DNA from 3 places in the Arthrobacter sp. MW3 TE3886 genome. Region 1 is predicted to be linked to each of the others. Evidence: riboswitches for the same ligand, from Rfam matches in the RefSeq annotation. Region 1 holds a riboswitch; each other region holds the start of a gene.
What was found. Region 1 has a riboswitch for thiamine pyrophosphate ahead of thiO (glycine oxidase ThiO). Riboswitches for the same ligand answer to the same signal wherever they lie in the genome.
Positions count from the first base shown of each region.

Region 2: another riboswitch for thiamine pyrophosphate. It lies ahead of ABH915_RS14295 (bifunctional hydroxymethylpyrimidine kinase/phosphomethylpyrimidine kinase); the one in region 1 lies ahead of thiO (glycine oxidase ThiO).
Region 3: another riboswitch for thiamine pyrophosphate. It lies ahead of thiC (phosphomethylpyrimidine synthase ThiC); the one in region 1 lies ahead of thiO (glycine oxidase ThiO).

Region 1 is NZ_JBGCAN010000001.1:3,652,277-3,660,085, forward strand. It holds gene ABH915_RS16540 (DUF3107 domain-containing protein) at 1-2, shown strand, start outside; gene ABH915_RS16545 (hypothetical protein) at 90-392, shown strand; gene ABH915_RS16550 (DUF222 domain-containing protein) at 538-2,322, shown strand; gene ABH915_RS16555 (thiazole synthase) at 3,121-3,945, opposite strand; gene thiS (sulfur carrier protein ThiS) at 3,951-4,187, opposite strand; gene thiO (glycine oxidase ThiO) at 4,184-5,584, opposite strand; TPP riboswitch at 5,578-5,698, opposite strand; gene thiE (thiamine phosphate synthase) at 5,725-6,420, shown strand; gene ABH915_RS16575 (ferritin-like fold-containing protein) at 6,458-7,132, opposite strand; gene ABH915_RS16580 (RNB domain-containing ribonuclease) at 7,171-7,809, shown strand, end outside.
Region 2 is NZ_JBGCAN010000001.1:3,142,184-3,149,992, forward strand. It holds gene ABH915_RS14295 (bifunctional hydroxymethylpyrimidine kinase/phosphomethylpyrimidine kinase) at 266-1,858, opposite strand; TPP riboswitch at 1,895-1,992, opposite strand; gene ABH915_RS14300 (Rne/Rng family ribonuclease) at 2,141-5,368, opposite strand; gene ABH915_RS14305 (vitamin K epoxide reductase family protein) at 5,850-6,521, shown strand; gene ABH915_RS14310 (IS30 family transposase) at 6,615-7,802, shown strand.
Region 3 is NZ_JBGCAN010000001.1:3,244,014-3,251,822, forward strand. It holds gene ABH915_RS14810 (RNA-binding protein) at 92-334, opposite strand; gene rpsP (30S ribosomal protein S16) at 336-761, opposite strand; gene ABH915_RS14820 (hypothetical protein) at 980-1,417, opposite strand; gene ABH915_RS14825 (VOC family protein) at 2,188-3,063, opposite strand; gene ABH915_RS14830 (amidohydrolase family protein) at 3,146-4,228, opposite strand; gene ABH915_RS14835 (GNAT family N-acetyltransferase) at 4,232-4,732, opposite strand; TPP riboswitch at 4,808-4,915, shown strand; gene thiC (phosphomethylpyrimidine synthase ThiC) at 4,911-6,761, shown strand; gene ABH915_RS14845 (alpha/beta fold hydrolase) at 6,758-7,492, opposite strand; gene ffh (signal recognition particle protein) at 7,564-7,809, opposite strand, start outside.

The DNA of each region.
Region 1 (7,809 bases):
AGCCCCGTTCTTCTCACTGCCGCTTCTTCACGGGCTTTTTCATCATCGTTTCTTCGTCATCGTTTCTTCACCAGCGTGAGGTGTCCTGAATGCTTTCCCTGATTGTGGTCGCCTTGGTGACCGTTGCTGCGGGTTTCGTGGTGTGGGCCAACGACAAGCGGCACCAGAAGTACGGCGTCGCCGTCCCGGCGGGAGTCGCTGCGTCAGTCGGCATGCTCAGCTGGATCATCTTCATCGCGGCCGGGCTCGGCTACCAGCCGGGCCTGACCTGGATCCCGTGGATCCTGCCGATGGTCCTGGGCACCGCAGCCTCGATCGCGGCCGTGGTGTACCTCGGCAAGGCCCGGACCCGGCAGGACACCGAGCGGCTCACCAGCATCCTGAAGCTCTAGCCCGCTAGACCCGCGCAGCCGGTTTCCGCGCGCGGCCGTGACCACGCACCCAACAGGGTGCGTGGTCACAGTTCGTTTGGGGTCCGATCACGCCGTACGGAACCGTCTCCATCATCTTGTCGTACCCCAGAAATAGACTCGTGCCATGGAAGCCGTCAGGGATTTCATCAGGGATTTCACCGCTTGCGGGGACGAGGCGCAGGGCACGGACCGGGGTGCAGCTACGGTCCGGGGTGCAGCTACGGTCCGGCAATCCGGTATGGACGCCGCCCTGGCCGCGCTGCGGGCGGTGAGTTCGACGGCGGTGGAGGAGGCGGGCTCGTGGGGATTCCGGGCCGCGGCGGACTTCGCCGGCAGCGTGGAGGAACTCTCCCGCACGGTGGAGTATCTGCAGCTCGTCGCGGCCGCCGCCGTGGACCGGACCAGGAAACAGTCCGCCGCCGCGGCCTCCGGGGTTGCGGCGGGGTCGGCCACGGCGTGGACCACGGGCTGGCGCGAGAGCGGCGGCGGATGGCAGACCGGAGAACCCGGTACTTCCTTGGCCGCGGGGCCTGCCGGCGCAACCGGCGCCTTAGAGCCTGCCTGCGGGTCCGGTACCGCGGCGTCTGCCGGCGTGTCCGTGCCGGCGGTGCCGGGATCGGTGCTGGATGACGGGTACCGGAACACGGTGGAGTTCCTGCGGGCGCGGCTGCGGATCGGCGCCGCGGAGGCCAAGCGCCGGCTCTGCCTCGCCGACACGCTGCTGCCCCGGCAAGGACTCTCCGGCGGGCCCATGCCGGCCGTGCACCCGGAGCTCGGAGCCGCCGTCGCGGCCGGCGAGGTCGCGTCCCGGGCCGCGACGGTCATCACGCTCGCCCTGGACCGGGTCCGGCACGGCTGCCTCCCCGAGGCCGCGGCGGCGATGGAGCACGCCCTGACCCGCACCGCGGCCGAGAACGACGCCGACTTCCTTGCCCGGGTCAGCCGCAGCTGGGCCGAGGCGCTGGACCAGGACGGCGCCGAACCCTCCGAGGAACTGCTCCGCCAGCTCCAGGGCGCCTTCCTCCGCAAATCCCGCCACGGCCTGCAGCACCTGGAAATCTTCGCCACGGCGGACCAGTTCGAACACCTGATCACCGTGATGAACACCGCCACCAACCCCCGCACCGGCGAGGGCACCGCCTCCGGCCACACGGCACAGGCCGGACCGGGCGAGGCGGGCGAGGACGGGGCGGCGGCGGATGCGCCCTGCGCGGCTGATGAGCCCGCCACCGCGGAAGAGGACCCCTCGCTGCCGTCCCTGGACCTCCGCTCCCGGCCGCAACGGCTGCTCGACGGGCTGGTCGGCGCCTGCAAGGCGGCACTGGCAACCGGCGGGCTGCCCGCCGCAGGCGGGCTCCGGCCCCAGGTCATGGCCACCATCGACTACCGCGACCTGCTCACCCGGCTCCAGGACTCCTCCGGCGCCACAGCAGGCGCCCCGCGCCTCGGACCCCGCTCCCCGCACAGCACAGGGGCGCCGCAGCAGACCGGCTCGCTGCTGTTCACCGGCCCCGTCACCGCCGGCACCATCCGCAAAATCGCCTGCGACGCCGACATCATCCCCGTCCTCCTCGGCGGGAAGGGCCAGGTCCTGGACATCGGCCGCGCCTCCCGGGTCTTCCCGCCGCACATCCGCAAGGCCATCACCGCCCGGGACCGCGGCTGCGCCTTCCCGCAATGCACCATCCCCGCACCCTGGTGCGAGGCCCACCACATCACCTACTGGTCCCGCGGCGGAACCACCGGAACCGGGAACGGAACCCTGCTCTGCTCCCATCACCACCACGTGATCCACAAGGAACACTGGAACATCCAGATGCGGACCGGCATCCCCTGGTTCATCCCACCACCCCACCTCGACCCCGCCCAGACACCCCGCCGGAACAGATACTTCCGTCCCGACCAGTAGCGCCCGCGGCGCCTACGGGCAGTCCCGCCAGGCCTACGGGCAGTCCCGCCGACGCCTCACCGCCACCACCGCGCGCAATATTGCGGGCGGCTCCGACATCTTCCACGTCGTCCTCGGCGGCGAGGGACAGGGAACGGTGGCTATTTCTCAGGGAATCTTGGGCCGAAGACTCACGATTGCAAGGCAGTTAGGGCTGCGGGTACGTTGTGACTTGAACGACACAATCATGTGGAACCTGGGACGCCGCTATTAGGTGGCGCTCAAGTGTGGATATGAGCCACGCGAGTACTCTTCCAAGAAGGGTTTCGCCCGATGGCAACCTGCACCAAGATCACCTATCCCACTCTCTGGCATGCGAACCGCACGCTCCAGGAAATCATCCGCAAGGGCTCGTCCTCTGGTGGCAAGTTGCCCGCGAGCGTATACCCATGCCAGGACTGCAAGGGATGGCACCTGACCTCGAAAAGGGCAGCTGGAACGGCAAAGAAGTGGCAACTCCATTCTTCGTGAAAGTGGCTCCAGCGCGCTAACGGGACCCTGCCTTACTCGCACCACCACTTGATCCACAAGGACAGCGAACCATCCGGACGCGGACCGACGGCATACCTGGTTCATCCCGCCGCACGTCGCCCCGGCCGGGCCTACGCGTGATCGCGCCGACGCGTCATCAAGAGAGCCGACGCGTCATCAAGAGAGCCGACGCGTCATCAAGAGAGCCGACGCGTCATCAAGAGAATGGTGATCAGATTGTCCGGCCCGTGGGACCAGACCAGTCCCCGGGGGCTTCAAAGCACGGCTTTAGAGGAACTCGGCCCGGCCTTCCATCGCCGAAGACGCCAGTGCATGCTCACGCCGCGGGATCCTGCCGGCCATTTTTGCCAGCCTGCCGGCGATGACGGCATGTTTGAAGGCCTCGCCCATGAGCACGGGATTCTGCGCCCGGGTCACGGCCGTCGCCAGCAGCACTGCGTCGCAGCCGAGTTCCATCGCCAGGGCCGCGTCCGAGGCTGTGCCGATCCCGGCATCCAGCACCACTGGCACGGACGCGCGCGAGACGATCAGCTCGATGTTGTGCGGGTTCAGGATGCCCAGTCCGGTACCGATCGGGGCTCCCAGCGGCATCACGGCCGCCGCGCCGAGGTTTTCGAGTCGGAGGGCAAGCACGGGGTCGTCGTTCGTGTAGGCAAAGACCTTGAAGCCGCGGGCCACAAGCTGTTCGGTTGCGTCCACGAGTTCGACGGCGTCCGGCAGCAACGTGTGCTCGTCGGCAATGACTTCGAGCTTGACCCAGTCCGTTTCCAAGGCCTCCCGGGCCAGCTCGGCGGTGAGGACCGCATCCTTGGCGGTGAAGCAGCCTGCCGTGTTGGGCAGCACCCGGATCTGGTGGTCCTCGAGCAGCTGGAACAGCGATCCCGTCTCCGCCGGCGAATAGCGGCGCATCGCCACCGTGGTCAGCTCCGTCCCGGACGCCACCAGTGCCGCCCCGAGCCCGTCCAGGCTCGGCGCACCGCCGGTTCCCATAATGAGGCGGGAGCCGAGCCTCACGCCGTCGACCACGAACGGATCGGCCACTGGACCGGTCACGGGCACGGCCTGGGTTCCTGCGAACGTCGTCTCGTTCATGCTGGTCATCCTCCCTGGACTGCCGTGACAAGTTCGACGTCGTCGCCGTCGGCGAGCGCCGTGGCGTGCCACTGGCTGCGCGGTACCACTTCGGCATTGCGGGCCACGGCGACACCGAGCTTCCGCCCGTCGGCAGCGCGGCCGTCGGGGCCGATGCTCCTGCCCGTGAGCTGGCTGACGAGTGTGGAGACGGAGGCGCCGTCGGCGACACTCTGCTCCGTTCCGTTGAGTCGGATGTTCATGCTGCTTCCTTATTGGGGCTGTCCCCGGACGTATCCGGGATTCGGGAAAAACGATCGGGACGGAACCCGGACCAGCGCGGGTCCGGCGTGAAGTCCATGAGTTGCCGGCACACGGCCGCAGCGGCAGGGGTCAGCAGGACGCCGTGCCGGAAGAATCCTGTGGCGATGATGAGCCCGGGGACGTCCCCGCCGTCCGGTCGTGCGACCCGCCCCAGCAGCGGGGCGTTGTCCGGTGTTCCGGGCCTGGCCCGCGCCGTGGCTTCCAGCAGCTCCAGCTCGGCGACCGCGGGCACCAGCTGCTGGGCATCCCGCAGCAGCTGGTAGATGCCGCCGGCCGAAACCGCGTGTGGGTCCGACGGTCCGTCTTCGCGCTGGGTGGCCCCGATCACGACGGTGCCGTCCTGGCGGGGGACGATGTACACCGGGACGCCGCGCACCATGCCCCGCACGGTGGCCGTGAGCAGCGGCTGCAGATGCGGGGGCACGCGAAGCCGGAGGATGTCGCCGTAGACGGGGCGCAGCGGCAGCGCCAGTCCTGCGGGCAACTCCTCGAGGGCGGCGGCGCCGAGCCCGTTGGCGACCACGGTTTCCGCAGCCCGCACGGAACCGCCGCCGGCCAGCCGCACACCCGCCACCTGTCCGTCCTGCCACAGCAGGCCTGCCGCGCGCTGGCGGACGAAGCTGCCGCCTTCCGCACCGATTACGCCGGCGAGCCGGGCGATCAGCAGGCGGGGGTCCACCTGGTGGTCGGCCGGGATGTCGAAGGCGCACGAGATGCCGGGGCTCAGCAGGGGCTCCCGGGTGCGTGCCTCGCGCAGTGTCAGTGGTTCCACGCTGAGGCCGCTGGCCTGCTGGACTTGCCGCAAGTCCGCGAGCGCGCGCCGGTCCGCCGCGTCGGCCCCCACCGCCAGGGTCGGCGTCGTTAAGTAGCCGGTACCTGCCCGGGACTCGGTGCCGGCGGCACCGGCGTCGATCGCCGCAGCGAATCCTGGCCATAACCGGGAGGCCTCAAGCATCAGTTCCAGGAGCTGTTCCTCCTGGTAGTGCAGCTCACTCACGGGGGCCAGCATGCCGGCCGCGGCCCAGCTGGCTCCGCTGCCGGGAGCATCATCGATCAGGACCACGGAACGGCCCGCGCGGATGGCCTCGAACGCTATGCCATGGCCGATCACCCCGCCGCCGATCACGGCCACATCGGCACTGAGATCCCCCGCCTCGACCGCGTCGGCGGTGAAGTCGTCGGCACTGAGATCCCCCGCCTCGACCGCGTCGGCGGTGAAGTCGTCGGCACTGGTATCCCCCGGGACGGTTCCCTCTGCGGTACCGGGCCCTGTGTCACAAACCCGGGCGGCGGCGTCATCTGCGGCTTCGGCTGCGCAGCCTGCTCGTGTGCCCATGAAAAATTCCTTCCCTACGCCGGTACTAGCCGGATCAGGTCAAGCGGTCGGCTCTGACGCCCTCTCAGCCGGGCAGCGGTGACATGGCTGCTGCGGGCTCCCGCGGTATGCGCCCAGTTTAGAGGAACTAGGCTGGTCTCATGAGCCAGGACCCCCTCCACACCACCGCCCGCCTCTACCTCTGCACCGACGCCCGCAGGGACCGCGGCGATTTCGAGGACTTCGTCGACGCCGCCTTCGCCGGCGGCGTGGACATCATCCAGTTGCGCGACAAGTCGCTCGAGGCCTCCGAGGAACTGGAACTGCTGGAGGTCCTGCACACCGCAGCGCTGCGGCACGGGCGGCTGTGGGCCGTCAACGACCGGGCGGACATCGCCTCCCTGTCCGGGGCTCCGGTGTTCCATGTCGGCCAGAAGGACATTTCGCTCGACGCCGCCCGCGGCTTCCTGGGCAAGGATGCCGTGATCGGCCTGTCCACCCACAGCCCGAAGCAGGTGGACGCCGCCATTGCTGCCGCGCCCGGCCGCAAAGGGCTCGACTATTTCTGCGTGGGCCCCGTGTGGGCGACGCCCACCAAGCCCGGACGCGCCGCCGTCGGCCTCGACCTGGTGCGCTACGCCGCGCAGGCGGTCGGCGGGGCGGACGCGGAGGGAACGGGCAAAGTCAACGAAAGCCTGCTGCCGTGGTTCGCGATCGGCGGGATCGACCTCAGCAACGTGGAACGGGTAGTCGACGCCGGTGCCCGGCGGATCGTCGTGGTCCGGGCGATCACCGACGCCACCGATCCCGCCCACGCCGCCGCAGCCTTGCTCGCGGCGCTGGACGCCGCGTCCTAGGCAGGTTCGCGGCCTGTAATGCCGGCCGGCACGGAAACTAACCGGTCAGACCCAGCTCCGTCATCCGTCGCGCGTGGTTCGCTGCGAGCTCGGCCGCCAGGCCGTTGACCAGCGCCCGGGCGCCGGCGTCGTCCAGCCCCGATAGCCCGCCGAGGAACGCGTGCTCAGCGCTGACGCGCTGGGCGTGGTTCAGGACCTCCCCCAGCAGGCGCCTGGCCCACAACGCCAGGCGCGACGCCAGCCGGGGGTCATCAGCCAGGGCCGCTTTGAGGCGCTCCTGCAGCACGGCTGTGGACTCCCCGGTGGAGCGGACCTGCCCGATCAGCTTCCGGGTCGCGGTGTCGACGTACCGGCCGACGACGCCGTAAAAGTCCGCGGCGACCGTGTCGATCACGTAGGCCTTCATGAGGGCTTCGTACCAGTCCGACGGGCGCGTGCGTTCGTGGAAGTGGTCCACCGAAGGCTGGAACGGGAGCATGGCGGCTTCCGTGTCCAGGCCCATGTGCTCGAGCCGTGCCCGGACGAGTTCGTAATGCTGGAACTCGACCACCGCCATCCTGCCCAGCACCGCACGGTCATGCAGCGTGGGCGAATACCGGGCACTCGAGGACAGCCGTTCGAAGGCGGAAAGCTCGCCGTACGCCAAGACTCCCAGCAGGTCGGCAATGAAGCTGTTGTAGAGGGCCGGATCGTCCGCAGTTGCGCTCATCATCCAAGACTAATAGCGGAAATCGGGCTACCCTGATTTTCGTGTCCCATCATCGCCTGACCCCCAGTGTCCACGAGCAGCAGAACCAGCTTGCCGGGGCCCTCAAGGCGTTGCGCACCACGCTGGAACTGCCCGGCCCGTTCCCCGAAGATGTGCTGCGCGACGCGGAGGCGGCAGTGGCCGAGCACAAGCTCCCGGACCTTGACCTCACGCATGTCGAGTTCGTGACCATCGATCCGGCGTCGTCCACCGACCTGGACCAGGCCCTGTTTATCGAACGGAGCGACGGCGGCTACAAGGTCTTCTATGCCATCGCCGACGTCCCCTCTTTTGTCGCCCCGGGCGGGGCGCTCGACGCCGAGACCCGGCGCCGCGGCCAGACCTTCTACACCCCGGACGGCCGGATTCCGCTGCATCCGGAGATCATCAGCGAGGCCGCCGGCAGCCTGCTCGCCGGGCAGCTGTGCGCTGCTTTCGTCTGGGAGTTCGAGCTCGACGCCGCGGCAGAGGTCGCCTCGGTCCTCGTGCGCCGGGCACAGGTCCGCAGCCGCGCGAAGCTCAACTACAAAGGCGTGCAGGCCGAGCTCGACGCCGGCACCGCGGCGCCCGTGCTGCAGCTGCTGAAAGAAGTAGGCATCAAACGGGTGGAACTGGAACGCCTGCGCGGCGGCGCGAGCCTG
Region 2 (7,809 bases), 510 kb from region 1:
ATCCATTTGGAATTCCAAGCGGACTGTTCTCAGGGTCATAACCCAAGTGTTGGCGTAAGCACCGAAGATCTAGAATACGCTAATTTTGCCTTCGGCCGCAAATGAGGCTGGTTCCGGCGGGTAGTCCGTGATAGGCGCCACAACCTCCTGATGCAAGACCCTGCCAACGTTCTTGACCGGGATCTTGACCATCCTGAGCTGTGTTGCCGCAACGACTTCCGGAACCGTGCCCCACCATCGTACCGGTAGTCCGGGCCAGCTCGTGTCAGGCGTACAGCCGCGGCGCGTCGAAGAAGTCCACTTCGTAGCGCGATGACTGCCGGAACGCCAGGGCCATGGCCTCCCGTTCGCTCTCCGATGCCCGCCTGGCCGCCGTGTCCGTGTACGCGATGGCCTGCCGGGTCGCGGCGGCGAAGTCCTCATCGGCGTAGGTCTTCAGCCAGTCGGCGTAGGGATGCTCCCCGGGGGCGCCGCCGGCCAGGAATTCCCGGTGCAGCGTGGAACCGACCTCGGCGTAGAGCCAGAAGCACGGCAGTGCCGCCGCCACCAGGACCCCGTAGCTGCCGGAGACCGAGGCGGCCAGCAGGTGGTCCACATACGATTTCGTGACCGGGCCCAGGGTGGAGTCCGTGGGGCGGGTGCTGAGCCAGGAACGGTGCAGCTCGGATTCGACTTCCAGGCAGGTCTGCGCCGAGCGGGCCCAGAACAGCTGCTCGGCCTCGGTGGGGGCAATCGCGGCGGCCCGGGCCAGGACCCGGGAGTAGCCGTTGAGGTAGATGGCGTCCTGGGCGAGGTAGTACGCGAACTCGTGCTCGGGCAAGGACCCGTCGGCCAGTCCGCGGACGAAGTCCAGGGCGTAGATGGCTTCAAGATCGCCGGTGGCTCCTGCGCGCAGGGCTGCGGCGAACTCCCCCGCTGCCGGACCGTGTCCGGCCGGGCGGCATTGTCCGTCGGTGAGTTGCTGCAGGTGGTGGAAGTGGTGGACCGGCCCGTTGCCGGTGCCGACGTCCAGGACCGAGGCTTCGCGGAGCGCGCCCAGCAGCCACGGCTTGACTTCCCGCAGCGCCGCTTCCCAGTCCCCCACCCGGGCCTGCACGGTGGCCATGGCCGAGGACAGCGAGCACCCGGTGCCGTGGCTGTTGCGTGTGGCGATCCGCTCCCCCGGTACGACCACGGTTTCCTGGCCGAGCAGGCCACCGGTGTTGACCAGCGCATCCGGGCAGCCGGCGGCGGCGTCGTTGCCTGCGGCGGCGTCGGCGTCTCCGGGCTCGCTTCCCTGGAGGTGTCCGCCCTTAACCAGGACGGTGGTGCCGGTCAGGGCGGCCAGCCGCTTGCCCTGAGCCAGGGCCTCGGCCCAGTCGGCCGCGACGGGTTCCTTGAGCAGGATGGCGAGTTCGGCGAGGTTGGGCGTGATGAGGTCCGCCAGCGGCAGGAGGGCCTGCAGGGCGGCCTCGGCCGATTCCTGCAGGAGCCGGTCACCGCTGGTGGCGACCATCACCGGGTCCAGGACGACGACGGCGGGGCGCACCTTTTCCAGCCAGCCGCGGACGGCGTCGATCACGGCGGCGTCACCGAGCATGCCGATCTTGACCGCGTCGATGCCGATGTCGTCGCTGATGGCGTCCAGCTGCGCCGTGAGGAACGCTGCCGGGGGGACGTGGACGGCGCGCACGCCCTGGGTGTTCTGCGCTGTCAGGGCGGTGATGGCGGCCATGCCGTAGCCGCCGTTCGCCGCGATGCTCTTCAGGTCGGCCTGGATTCCGGCTCCGCCGGAGGGATCGGAGCCGGCGATGGCCAGCACGCGGGGAATGCGCGGCGGCGCCGGCAGAGACTCGCTGTGCAGAAAATTGGCCGGCAGAAACTCGCTGGGCAGGAACTCGGACGGATTCGATCTCGCGGACAAGGCAGACATCCCTTCGCCGGTGCTAACCGGACAGGTTCAACGGGTCTGGATCTCAGCCGGCCCGATGCCCGGCACCCCGTGTCAGTGTTCCAGCCTAGCCGCTGCCACCCGGCGGACCCGTTAACGCACGGGCGGGCCCGGGCCTGGGCGGACGTATGTTACGCCCGCTTGGACCCGGACCCGCAGCCCGACCAGTCGAAAGGGTGACCGGTCGGGGATGTGGTCAGTCGCGGAGGACTACAGCTCCGACGCCGGCACGCCGACGCCGAGGATGATCGGCTCGTTGCCGGCCGGGACGGACGCAGGCCTGGCCGCAGCGGGAGCCTTGGCCTCGTGAACCGATCCGACCGCGGCCGGCCGGGTTGCCTCGCGGTGTTCCACGGAGGTTTCGTTGGCTGCACCCTGGGCCCGGCTTGCACTCCGGTTGCGGCGCCCGCGGCGGCCGCGCGTGGTGTCGGCTGTGCGTGACGCCGGCGCCTCCGCAGCGCGGACGGCCGACGGCACCTCGGGCGCCGTGGCTTCCGGGGCGGCAACAGCCGCTGCCTGGCCGGCGGCCTGGTCCTGCTTGCCGGCCTCGGCCTCGCCCAGGTTGGCGAAGGCCTCGGTCAGCAGGTCCAGGGTCAGGGCAGGTGACGGCGCGTCCTCGGCGTGCTCGACAAAGGGCAGGGCCACCTGCTCGCCGCCAAACGTCAGAACCGTTGCGGGACGCCCCGCTGCCTCGTCGGCGGCTGCGAGCTGTGTGACGGCGTCGACGGCGGCCTGGCGGGCCCCGGCGTCGCTGGCTGCGGCTGCCTCCCCGTCGTGCAGGTGCGCGGCGTGCGCCGCGGCAGCGATGTTGGCCAGCGCGGCACGGGTGGCTTCGGCCTTGGCGTGGCGTTCGGCCTCGGTGGGCTCGGCGTGGACGGGTGCGGGTGCGGCCGGCGCGGTCTCAGCGCCCTGGCCTCCCCTGCCGCGGCGACGGCTCTTGCGTTCCGTGCGGGCAGCAGGCTGCGCCTCGGTACGCGGCACATAGTGCTCCGCGGCGACCGTGTTGGCGCGGCGGTGCTCCACCGGCTCGTCGTGGGTGACGATGCCGCGGCCCGCACACGTTTCGCACTGCTCGCCGAAGACTTCCAGCAGCCCGGTGCCCATCCGCTTGCGGGTCATCTGCACGAGGCCCAGCGAGGTCACCTCGGCCACCTGGTGCTTGGTCCGGTCCCGGCCCAGGCACTCCACCATGCGGCGCAGCACGAGGTCGCGGTTGGATTCGAGCACCATGTCGATGAAGTCGATCACGATGATGCCGCCGATATCGCGCAGGCGCAGCTGCCGGACGACTTCTTCGGCCGCTTCCAGGTTGTTTTTGGTGACGGTTTCCTCGAGGTTGCCGCCGGAGCCGGTGAACTTGCCGGTGTTGACGTCCACCACGGTCATGGCTTCGGTGCGGTCGATCACGAGCGAACCGCCAGAGGGCAGGAAGACCTTCCGGTCCAGGGCCTTGTGGATCTGCTCGTCGATGCGCCAGGCCGCGAAGATGTCCGTGTCCTTGGTCCACTTCTCGAGCCGGCCCACGAGGTCCGGTGCGACGTAGGTGACGTAGGCCTCGATGGTGTCCCAGGCTTCCTCGCCGGAGACGATCAGCTTGGAGAAGTCCTCGTTGAAGACGTCCCGGACCACCTTGATGGTCAGGTCAGGTTCGCCGTAGAGCAGCTCGGGGGCGAGGATCTTGGTGGACGTCGACTGGCTCTCGATGCCTTCCCACTGCGCGCGGAGGCGGTTGATGTCGTGGGTCAGCTCTTCCTCGGACGCACCCTCGGCCGCGGTGCGGACAATGACGCCCGCGTCCTCGGGCAGGCGGTCCTTGAGGATCCGCTTGAGGCGGTTGCGTTCGACGTCGGGCAGCTTGCGGGAGATGCCGGTCATGGAACCGCCGGGCACGTACACGAGGTACCGGCCGGGCAGCGAAATCTGGCTCGTGAGGCGGGCGCCCTTGTGGCCGACCGGGTCCTTGGTGACCTGGACGAGCACGGAGTCGCCGGACTTCAGCGCGTTCTCGATCCGGCGCTGCTTGCCCTCGAGGTTGACGGACTCCCAGTTCACTTCACCGGCGTAGAGCACGGCGTTGCGGCCGCGGCCGATGTCCACGAAAGCGGCTTCCATGGAGGGCAGCACGTTCTGGACCTTGCCCAGGTACACGTTGCCGATCAGGGAATCCTGCTGGGTCTTGGACACGAAGTGCTCGGCGAGGACGCCGTCTTCGAGGACACCGATCTGGATTCTGTCGTCGCGCTGGCGGACGATCATCTGGCGGTCCACGGATTCGCGGCGGGCCAGGAACTCGGCCTCGGTGATGACGGTGCGGCGGCGGCCGGTGTCGCGGGATTCGCGGCGGCGCTGCTTCTTGGCTTCCAGGCGGGTGGAGCCCTTGACGGACGTGACGCGGTTGTTGACCGGCGCCTCGGCCATCGCCCGCGGCGCACGGACGCGGGTCACCGTGTTGGGCGGATCGTCGCCTTCCCCGCCGGTCAGCTCCAGGTCCTGGTCACCGCGACGGCGACGGCGGCGGCGGCGGGAGGTCACACCGTCTTCGAGGATCACCTCGGAGCCTTCATCGCCCTCTTCTTCGGTGCCTTCGGTCTCGGTGTCGGACTCGGCAGAGGTGCGGGTGCGGCCGCGCCGGCCGCGGCTGCGGCGCCGTCGGCGGTTGCCGGCGTCCTCGTCCTCGTCGCCTTCTTCGTCCTCGGACTCAGCTGCTGCCGCGGCAACGGGGGCCTGACGCACCACGGTGCTCAGGTCCGGGGCCTGGAAGATCACGGAAGTGAGGGCACCCGGTTCCATGAACAGCGACGCGGCCGGGCTCTCCTCGGGACGGGCTTCCGGCTCTTCGGGCTGGGCTGCGGCGGGCTGGGCTGCGGTGGCTTCCGCAGCGGGTGCTTCCGTAGCGGGGGCTTCTTCGGCCGGGAGTACTGCCGCGGGTGCTTCTTCGGCCTTCGGGGCGGCCTTGGCACGGCTGGCGCGGCGCCGGACCGGCTTCTCTGCAACCGTTTCTGCGGCAGCTGTGTCAGTGCCAGCTGCTGCGGGGGCCTCAGCCGCGGCAGGTGCGCCGGCTGCGGCGTCGTCTGCGAAGGCAGGCAACGGTTCCGGGGCGGCCACAGCTTTCCGGGTCCGGGTGCGCCGCGCGGGCGCCTTGGCCGCAGTGTCAGGTGCGGCAGTTTCAGATACGGCAGCTTCGGGTGCGGCTGCCTCGACGCTGGCAGCCTTGCGGCGGCCCCGGACGGGCTCATCTGAGCCGGCCGCGTCGGCCAGAGCGGCGGCTTCGGCCACGGCCTCCGCAGCCTCCTCGGCGTTGACCTTGGCGACGGGCGCCTTCCGGCGGGTCCGGACGGCCCTCTTCGGGGCTGCCGGAGCCTCTGCTTCCGCAGTTCCCTGTGCTTCCCCGGCGACTGCTACTTCTTCGTTTCCGGCTACAACCTGGTCATTATCCATATGTGGCGACACTCCTGCCCCTGATGCGCCGCCACATTCGGCGCCCCTTGGGGCAAATATGCGTCAACACCCGCAGGCATTGACAGAAGTCAATTGGATACCCTCAGGTTCGCACCGGCAGTGGGGTGCGGCAGCCCTGGAGGGCCGGCGAGATTGTTTTGGAACCCGTTGACCTACACGCCACAACCAGGTGCCGTCCAATGGCATTGCGGGACAGCTGGAATCAGAGGATCCGCAGCTCCCTGCTCATCATTGGCGGTCTTGAAACAAAATCGCCGGACCGGAATCCGGATGTGGATCGGGTTCCAGCCACGATCATTGTCTCACAGGAGCCGTCAAAGCAGGCGTAGGCGGGGCTGGAAGCGCATCAGGTGCGGCCGGGCACGGCGGACGGGGCCATTCTCCGGCGCTCTTCAGCCTGCGGCGTTACAATCGGGGCAAGAAGCACCCGGTCAAAACGACTAAAAAGGACTCAATTTCCATGCCCAGCATCTCCAGCACTGCCGGCGACGCGACCGTGCACCAACCGGGTTCCGGCCCGGCCCCCGCGGAGCGGTCCCTTCCCACGATGACCCGCGACCGCCCGTTCGCCTGGCTCCTGCTGATCACCGGCGTCATCGGCTGGCTCGCATCCGGGGCCCTGGTGCTGGAGAAGCTGGAGGTCCTGAAGGACCCGAACCACGTCACGGTCTGCGACGTGAACCCATGGATCTCCTGCGGGCAGGTCATGCAGACACCGCAGAGTTCCGTGTTCGGCTTCCCCAACATGTTCATCGGGATCGTCGCCTTCGCCGTGATCATCACCACGGCCATGGGTATCCTCGCCGGCGCCCGGTTCGCCCGGTGGTACTGGCTGGGGCTGCAGGCGGGCGTGACGCTGGGCTTCGCGTTCGTGGTCTGGCTCTGGTCCCAGGCCCTGTATTCCATCCACATCCTGTGCCCGTTCTGCATGATCGTCTGGGCCGTGATGATCCCGCTGTTCGTCTGGGTGAGCGTCCGGAACGTCTCCCACGGCGTGATTGCGCTGCCTGCCGGCCCCACCAAGGTGATCGGCGACTCCGGCTGGATCATCACGGCGCTGCTGTACGTCGCCGTCATCGCGACGATCTTCTTCGCCTTCATCCAGGTCTTCATCGGGACCTCCGGCTACTGAGCGCCCCCAACCGCACCGAGGTGACAGTTAAGGCCAATGCTCGCGCGGCAAATTCTTATGGTCGTAGCAACGCTCTCATTGATGGAGCGTTTGATGGTCAATGTATTTTCCCTGGAAGCGCGCACTGAGTTCTTTGATCTGGTGTGCTCGGGGAGGTCGATTCTTGCTGCCGCCCGGTGTGTCGGGGCCACGCATGGGACCGGGAGGAACTGGTGGGCCCAGTCTGGCCGGATGATGACTATGGACATGGGGCCAGTCGGGGGCCTGGCGGATCCGGCGCCCTCGCCCGGGGGCCCGGGCCGGGCGCTGGACCTGGCTGAGCGGGGGATGATCCAGATGGGCCAGCGCAGCGGGCTCAGTTACGCCAAGATCGCCGAGCTGATCGGCCGGGACAGATCCGTGGTCTGGCGTGAGGTCAACCGCAACACCGGCGACGACGGGGTGTATTACGCCTCGGTCGCCCACACGAGGGCCCACCAGGCCAGGCGCCGGCCCAAACCGCTGAAACTGGTCCAGGACGAGGCGTTGTGCCGGCTGATCGGGGTATGGATGGATGACGGGTGGAGCCCGAAACTGATCTCGGAGATGTTGGCCTTCTACTTCGCCGACGATCAGACTATGCAGGTGAGCCACGAAACGATCTACCAGGCGCTGTACGTCCAAACCCGCGGAAGTCTGCGGGCGGACCTGGCGGAAAAGCTCAGCCTGAAACGGAAGCAGCGCGTCCCGCATGCCGCGGACCGGCACAAGAACAGCCCCTACAAGGAGGCCTTCAAGATCAGCGAACGCCCGGCCGAAGTCCAGGACCGGGCCGTGCCCGGGCATTGGGAGGGAGACCTGATCATCGGCTCTAACGGGACCGCGATCGGCACCCTCGTGGAACGCTCGACCCGGTTCACGATCCTCCTCCACCTCCCCGGGGACCACACCGCCGACACCGTCGCTGCCGCGATGATCCGGGAGATGGGCCACCTCCCGGATCACCTGCGACGCTCGATCACCTGGGACCGCGGAACCGAACTCGCCGAGTATGACCGGATCCAGACCGCCCTGGACACCACGCTCTACTTCTGCGACCCGCACTCGCCCTGGCAGCGCGGCACCAACGAGAACACCAACCGGCTGCTGAGATTCTGGTTCGAGAAAGGCTCGGACCTCTCCGTCCACACCCCCGAAGACCTCCGCCAGGTCGCAGCGAAACTCAACCGCCGGCCCCGTCCCACCCTCAACCTGCAGACCCCAGCCAACCGGCTGAACCAGCTGCTGCAAACAGCAGCCTAAACACCCG
Region 3 (7,809 bases), 410 kb from region 1:
TTCTCTGGTGCGGAAATGCGGGAAAACAGTCCGGCCCCTCCACCATTATCTGGTGAAGGGGCCGGACTCAAGACAAGTAGTGCTGAAAGCGTTACCGGCGGCGGTCGGTGTCGACGACGTCGACCCTGACCGGCTCGCCGTCCGCCAGCGCCGCAACCACAGTGCGCAAAGCACGTGCGGTCCGGCCCTGCCGGCCGATCACCCGTCCGAGGTCGTCCTGATGAACGCGCACCTCGAGGGTTTCCCCGCGGCGGTTGTTCTTCGCACTGACCTTGACGTCCTCGGGGCTGTCAACAATCCCGCGGACCAGGTGTTCGAGCGCTTCTGCCAGCAATTTACTCAGCCTCGGTGGTCTCTGCTTCGGCGGCGTCGGCGGGAGCCTCGGCAGCTTCGTCCTTCTTAGCCTTCTTGGTGATGGCTTCCGGGATGATCACGGAACCCTTTTCCGGGGTAACGAAGGCAGCCTTGGGAGCCTTGGTCTTCAAGGTTCCCTCCTGGCCGGGGAGACCCTTGAACTTCTGCCAGTCACCGGTGATCTTCAGGATCGCGGCGACCTGCTCGGACGGCTGTGCGCCGACGCCGAGCCAGTACTGGGCACGGTCCGTGTCGACCTCGATGTACGAGGGCTCTTCGGTCGGGTGGTACTTGCCGATCTCTTCGATAGCACGGCCATCACGCTTGGAGCGTGAGTCCATGACGACGATGCGGTAGTACGGTGCGCGCATCTTGCCGAAGCGCTTAAGGCGAATCTTTACGGCCACTTTTGTGGTCACTCCTGTTTCTGAAACGGGGTCGAGCCCGGCGTTCTGCACCCGTGGGGCGGGCCGTACTTGGGGGTTCTAAAGGACAAGATCCAGACGCGGAGAGAGGGGCCACGCAGATCGAGTACCTGTTCATTGTGCCAGATCACCGGCAGGATTTCGACTTGACACGGACCCGGCGCACCGGCGCGCGTCCTGGCAGCGGCCTTGGGGGCCGGTCAGGACGTCCAGACGTAGAGGCCGGACTTGGCGGCGGGGTCGACGGCGGCGGCGAGCTCGGCGATCCGGCGGACGTAGCCCCGGGCCTCGTCCGGACCGAAGGGCATGTCCTCTTCGGCGGCCCAGTTGGCGGCGACATCCTCCAGGACGTCGCCCTCCCCTTCCGTTTCATAGCTGAGCAGTTCCGCCAGCGTGCGGACCATTGCCGCCGGGACGCCGAGCAACGAGTCGCTGGCCACGTCAACCATGGCCAGTTCATAGTCCGCGCCCGGGGCGTGCACGGCGACGCCGGCGAGGTCGCCCAGCCGCTCCACCTCGAAGTCACTGATCTCCGGGATGCGGACGGCCCCCTGCGCGGCCGGGGCGCCGCCTTCCAGTGCGCCGGCGCGCTTGAGGGCTTCTTCGTGGGTGGACACAAAGAGTTCGGTGAATCCCATGCAGCTGGTCCTTAGGGTTCGGCGGTCCGCTGACCGCTGTTTTCGACGTCGCTTCAGCCTAGTCGCTTCGGCGCGCGGCGACGCCCCGGCTACTGGACATGCCCTCCGCGACGGGCCGAAGCTCGCCGCCCTTGCGTGTGGACATGCCCTCCCCCGACCGTGAGCAATGGACATATGGCAGGAGTGTCTATTCCCGGCTGCGACCGTTGGACATGTTCCGAACTGTTCCGAAGTCCCGTCAGCGAACAGTGGGCATGTTGTGTGCTGGTACGTGGAAACCCGGCCCTCCCGGCCCCGGCTCCGGCCCCGCCCGCGGACATGCCCTCCCCAGGCCGCGAGCAATGGACATATGACAACTATGTCCATTCCCGGCTGCGACCGGTGGACATGTCCAGCCGTCCCGTAAGCGAACAGTGGACATGCCCTTCGCTGGCCCGGGGAAACCCGGCCCCGCCCGCGGACATGCCCTCCCCTGACCGTGAGCACTGGACATATGGGAGCAGTGTCCATTCCCGGCCACGACCGGTGGACATGCCCGGCCGTCCCGTCGGCGAACAGTGGACATGCCCTTCGCTGGCCCGGGGAAACCCGGGCCCGCCCGCGGGCATGCCCTCCCCCGGCCGTCAGCACTGGACATATGGCAGCTGTGCTCATTCCCGGCCGCGACCAATGGACATGTCCAGCCGTCCCGTCAGCGAACAGTGGGCATGTCCAGCGGGAAGCTGTGCACACTGGGCATGTCCAGCGAACAGCTTGCCTGGGCAGAACTTCTAGCGCACGGCGACGCGGATGCGGTTGCGCCACGGATCTTCGAAGCGCAGCTCGGCGCCGGTGTGGTGGGATTCGACGCCGGCGACCTTGAGCCGGTCGGCCAGGGCCGCGACGTCGTCGCCGGAGGGCACTTCAATGAGGACTTCACCCAGCCCCAGCGTGTCGCGCCGGGGGCCTGCGCCGCGGCTGTTCCACACGTTCATGGCCATGTGGTGGTGGTAGCCGCCGGCCGAGACAAACAGCGCCTGGCCGTGCCAGCCCGCGGTCTTCTCGAAGCCGAGCGTGCCGACATAGAAATCGTGCGCCGACTGGACGTCGCCGACCTGCAGGTGGACGTGCCCGACGCCGGCGGCGGCCTGGCGCTGGCCGGTCACGGACTCCTCGGTCAAGTATTGCTGCAGGTAGCGCTGCGGCGGCAGGGCGAGGCTGTCCATGACGACGTTCTTGCCCTCCCAGGACCACGCCTCCCGCGGCCGGTCCCAGTACAGCTCGATGCCGTTGCCCTCGGGGTCGTTGAAGTAGAACGCCTCGCTGACGAGGTGGTCCGCGCTGCCGGTGAAGGACTGGGGCTCGTACTGGGCCGCGCTGGCAATGGTGGCCGCCAGGGAGTGCTGGTCCTCGAAGAGGAGGGCGGTGTGGAAGAGTCCGGCCTCGCCGCGGGAGGGAAGATTCAGGCCCGGGGCGGGCGCCAGATGGACCAGCGGCTTCTGCTGGCGCCCAAGGTAGAGCCCGCCGTCCTGTTCGGCCACAGTCTCCAGGCCTAGGGCGCGCTGGTAGTAGTCGGTCATGAGCTTCATGTCGCCGACCTTGAGCATCACGGTGCCCATGGTGAGTTCGGCAGGAAGGAGGTCCTGGGTGCTGGCTTCTGCGGTCATTGCAACGCTCCGTGGATTCTGTAGCCACCGGCTTTCGGTGACCCTTGCATAAGACTAAATTACTTGAAGCTTCAATTTATTCCTACCGGATGGGATGACCCCGAAGCACAATGTGCTTTAGTTCCCTGAGCGTGGCCGGATTGCTCCGCGGATCCTCGGCGCAGAGCAGGACATCGGCGCTGGCCCCTTCACCGATGGACTCAGCGCCGAGCCAGGTCCGCGCGGACCAGGCCGCGGCGTCGAGGGCGGCCGCGGCGGGAAGGCCGGCGGCGTGCAGGGCCTGGATCTCGTCGACGATCCTGCCGTGGCTGATCACGCTGCCGGCGTCGGTACCGGCGTAGATCGCCACCCCGGCCTCGTGGGCTTCGAGGATCCGCTCCGCCCGCCGCTCCCACAGCGAGCGCATGTGGGCGGCGTAGCGGGGGAACTTGGCCTCCGCCCGGGCCGCGATGTCCGGGAACGTGGCGATGTTGATCAGGGTGGGCACGATCGGGACGCCCTGTTCGAGGAAGCGCGGCAGATGCCGCGGCAACAGCCCGGTGGCGTGCTCGATGCAGTCGATCCCGGCATCGAGCATGTCATCGAGGGTGTCCTCGGCGAAGCAGTGGGCGGTGACGCGGGCCCCCTCATCATGGGCGGCCTGCACGGCGTCCTTGACCGTCCTGGCGGGAAAGCTGGCGGCGAGATCGCCGGCGTCGCGGTCGATCCAGTCCCCCACGAGCTTGACCCAGCCGTCGCCCGCGCGGGCCTGCTTCCGCACGGCCTCGACAAGATCCTCCGGCTCGACCTCGACGGCCAGGCCCGGCAGGTAGCGCCGGGTCCTGGCGAGGTGCCGGCCGGAGCGGAGGATCCGGGGAAGGTCCGCGCGTTGCTGGAGCCAGCGGGTGTCGTGGACGGCGCCGGCGTCACGGACCAGCAGCGTCCCGGCGTTGCGGTCCGCCAGGGCCTGGGATTCCGCGGTGTCCTCGGTAACGTCCCCGCCCGGGCCGAGGCCGATGTGGCAGTGCGCGTCCACGAGGCCGGGAATGACCCAGCCGTCGAGCACGAGCTCCGGCGCGGCCGCGGGCCGGTGGAAGGTCAACCGGCCCTCCACCGACCACAGCCCGTGGCGGACCTGGTCCGCCGCCGTGAGGATGGGGCCGCTGAACTCGATGATGCTGGTCATGGCCTAAAGCCTAATCCGCATGACAATCCTCGCGCCCAGATCATCGAGTCCCAGCTGCGCTTCGTGGATCCGCAGGGCAGCCAGCGCGGGCCCCGGCCGGGCGACTTCCTCGAACCCGCAGCTCGCGTAAAACGGGGCATTGAACGGAACGGCTGCGAAAGTGCAAAGCGTCATCCAGGGATAGCCACGACTCCGGGCAGCGTCGAGGGCCGCCTCCACCAGGGACCGTCCGATCCCCCGCCTGCCGAAGTCCGGCTGCACGGAGAGTTGCTCCAGATGGGCCTGGCCGCCGAGTGCGTCAACGCGGGCAAAGCCTACGGGCGGAGTTCCGGCGACCAGTATGAACAGCGGCTCGACCGGTGTCGTCAACTCCGGAGCCGGGAGCGCCCGGTTCCCCAGTTCCTTTATCAGGACGCCGTCTGCCGCGGCCTCGATAGCCGGCAGCGCTTGGATATCTTCCGGCGCCGCCATCCTGATGCGGGGCACGGCCTTGGGCGGGGTCACAGTGCCACGCTAACAACGCGGTCCTACCGTCCGCGTCACACTCGACGGCCGGCCGGAGGCGCGTGGTAGCTTCGTCTACGACCACACGGGTGCCCCTGCAGGGGCTGAGATCGGGCTGACGCAGCCTGCGACCGTTGAACCTGTCCGGGTAATGCCGGCGAAGGAAGTGAGTATTTCCGTGAACACCCAACTGACACAGCACAGCCCTGTCCACAACCAGCCTGCGGCCCCCACACAGTCGCTGAAGTCCCACTCGCTGGCCTTTACCACGGACCCGGACCACGGCATCCGTGTCCCGGTGACCGAAATCGCCCTGGAACCCTCGCCGGGTGGCGTCCGGAACCCGCCGTTCCGGGTGTACCGCACGGCAGGACCAGGCAGCGATCCGGTCCGCGGGCTGGAGCCGTTCCGCACGCCCTGGATTGAGGCCAGGGCGGACACCGAACCCTACGCCGGCAGGGAACGGGAGCTGCTCGACGACGGCAAGTCGGCGGTGCGCCGGGGTGCGGCGTCGGCCGAGTGGCGGGGCGGCCGGCCGGTGCCGCGCCGGGCCGTTGAGGGCAGGACCGTCACGCAGATGCGGTACGCCCGGGACGGTGTCATCACCCAGGAAATGCGGTTCGTCGCGCTGCGCGAGAACTGCGATGTGGAGCTGGTGCGCAGCGAGGTGGCCGCGGGCCGGGCGATCATTCCCAACAACGTCAACCACCCCGAATCCGAGCCGATGATCATCGGCAAGGCGTTCCTGGTGAAAATCAACGCCAATATCGGCAATTCCGCCGTGACCAGCTCCATCGCAGAGGAGGTCGACAAACTCCAGTGGGCCACGCAGTGGGGCGCGGACACCGTCATGGACCTCTCCACCGGGGACGACATCCACACCACGCGCGAGTGGATCATCCGCAACTCCCCCGTCCCCATCGGCACGGTCCCGATCTACCAGGCGCTGGAGAAGGTCAACGGCGAGGCGAACGCCCTGACCTGGGAGATCTTCCGGGACACCGTGATCGAGCAGTGCGAGCAGGGCGTGGACTACATGACCATCCACGCCGGGGTCCTGCTGCGGTATGTGCCCCTGACGGCCAACCGGGTCACCGGCATCGTGTCCCGGGGCGGTTCCATCATGGCCGGCTGGTGCCTGGCGCACCATCGGGAGAACTTCCTGTACACCCACTTCGACGAGCTGTGCGAGATCTTCGCGCGGTACGACGTCGCCTTCTCCCTGGGCGACGGGCTGCGGCCGGGCGCGACGGCGGATGCCAACGACGCGGCACAGTTCGCCGAACTGGACACCCTGGCTGAGCTCACGCAGCGGGCCTGGGAATTCGATGTGCAGGTCATGGTGGAGGGTCCCGGGCATGTGCCCTTCCACCTCGTCCGGGAAAACGTGGAGCGCCAGCAGGAACTCTGCAAGGGCGCCCCGTTCTACACACTCGGGCCGCTGGTCACGGATATCGCACCGGGATATGACCACATCACCTCGGCGATCGGCGCCACCGAGATCGCCCGCTACGGCACCGCCATGCTCTGCTACGTCACGCCCAAGGAACACCTCGGGCTGCCGAACAAGGACGACGTGAAGACGGGCGTAATCACCTACAAGATCGCGGCCCATGCCGCGGACCTCGCCAAGGGCCACCCCGGCGCGCACGAACGCGACGATGCCCTGTCCAAGGCAAGGTTCGAGTTCCGCTGGCGGGACCAGTTCGCGCTGTCCCTGGACCCGGTGACGGCAGAGGCCTTCCACGATGAGACGCTTCCCGCCGAGCCGGCCAAGACGGCCCACTTCTGCTCGATGTGCGGTCCGAAGTTCTGCTCCATGCGGATCAGCCAGGACATCCGGGACGAATACGGCACCGGCAACTATGGTGTGGCGGACTCCGCTTCGGCGGATCCTGGTTCGGCGGAACAGCAGGCCGCCCTTTCAGAGAGGGCGGCCGGAATGCGGGCGAAGAGCAACGAGTTCCTCGCCTCGGGCGGCAAGGTCTACCTGCCGCAGCCCTCGGTGGGAGGGCCCGCAGCTTCCTAGGAGGCCCGGGCGTGCTGGCGCCGGCTGACCTCGGCGATGTAGGAGCGGATGGCCCGGTCCCCTTCGGCTGAATCCTGGGGCCGGTGCCCTCCCGGGGCGGTGCGGTGCAGGGCGCCGGTCTCGCGCAGGTAGCCGGCGATTTCCTCGTACAGCGGTTCCCAGCCGCCGGTCAGGACCAGGGTCGGCACGCCCGGCACGATCTGCAGCGGGGCTTCCCAAGGCGGCGCCTGCAGGCGGAGCCGGCGCGCCGCCCGGAGGGCCTCCGGCGTCGTGGCCCCGGGGGCGTCCGCCGCGAACGCGCGGCGGATGAACTCCCGCTGGAAGTCGTCGTCGCTGAGGTTGTGCCGGACGTCGAAGAGCGGCTGCATGAGGGCCCGGTGCGCGGCGGTGGCCGGGAGTTCCGCGGTCAGGGACAAGCAGGCAGGTTCCACCAGGGTCAGCGACTGGACGAGGTCGGGCCGCTCGACGGCGGCCATCATCGCGGCGATCGCGCCCTGCGAGTGGGCCACCACGTGGCCGCCGGCCTCGCCGCGGCCGTCGTCGGCCAGCGATGCGAGCACGATGGCGGCGTCGGCGGCGAAGTTGGATTCGAGCGGTTCGGCGACGGCGTCAAACCCGTGCCGCCGCAGGAACAGGGCGTCGTAGTCCAGCGCCATTCCGTGCTGTTTTGGCCACGCGGCGGCGCCGAAGCTGCCGTCCCCGTGGACGAAGACTACGCGCTGCTTGAACATTGTCTAACCCTATGGCACTTCAGTGCTGATGCCGCCGGCGACACAGTGCCGGCGGCCGTCAGCACCTGCGGCTACTTGCTGCCGCCGAGGAACTTGTCGAAGCCCTTGGGCAGGTTCAGCTGGGACGGGTCGAAGTCGCCGCCCTGCTGGCCGAACGACGCTCCGGTGGGCAGGGCCTTCGGACCGGCGGCACGCCTGGCCTCGGCGTCGCGCAGTTCCTGCGCCGCCTTGGCCGGGTTGCCGGAGCGGGCCTTCTTCTTGGGCGCGGGCTTGGCGCCCTTGCGAGCCCCGCCGCCCATGCCCGGCATCCCCGGCAT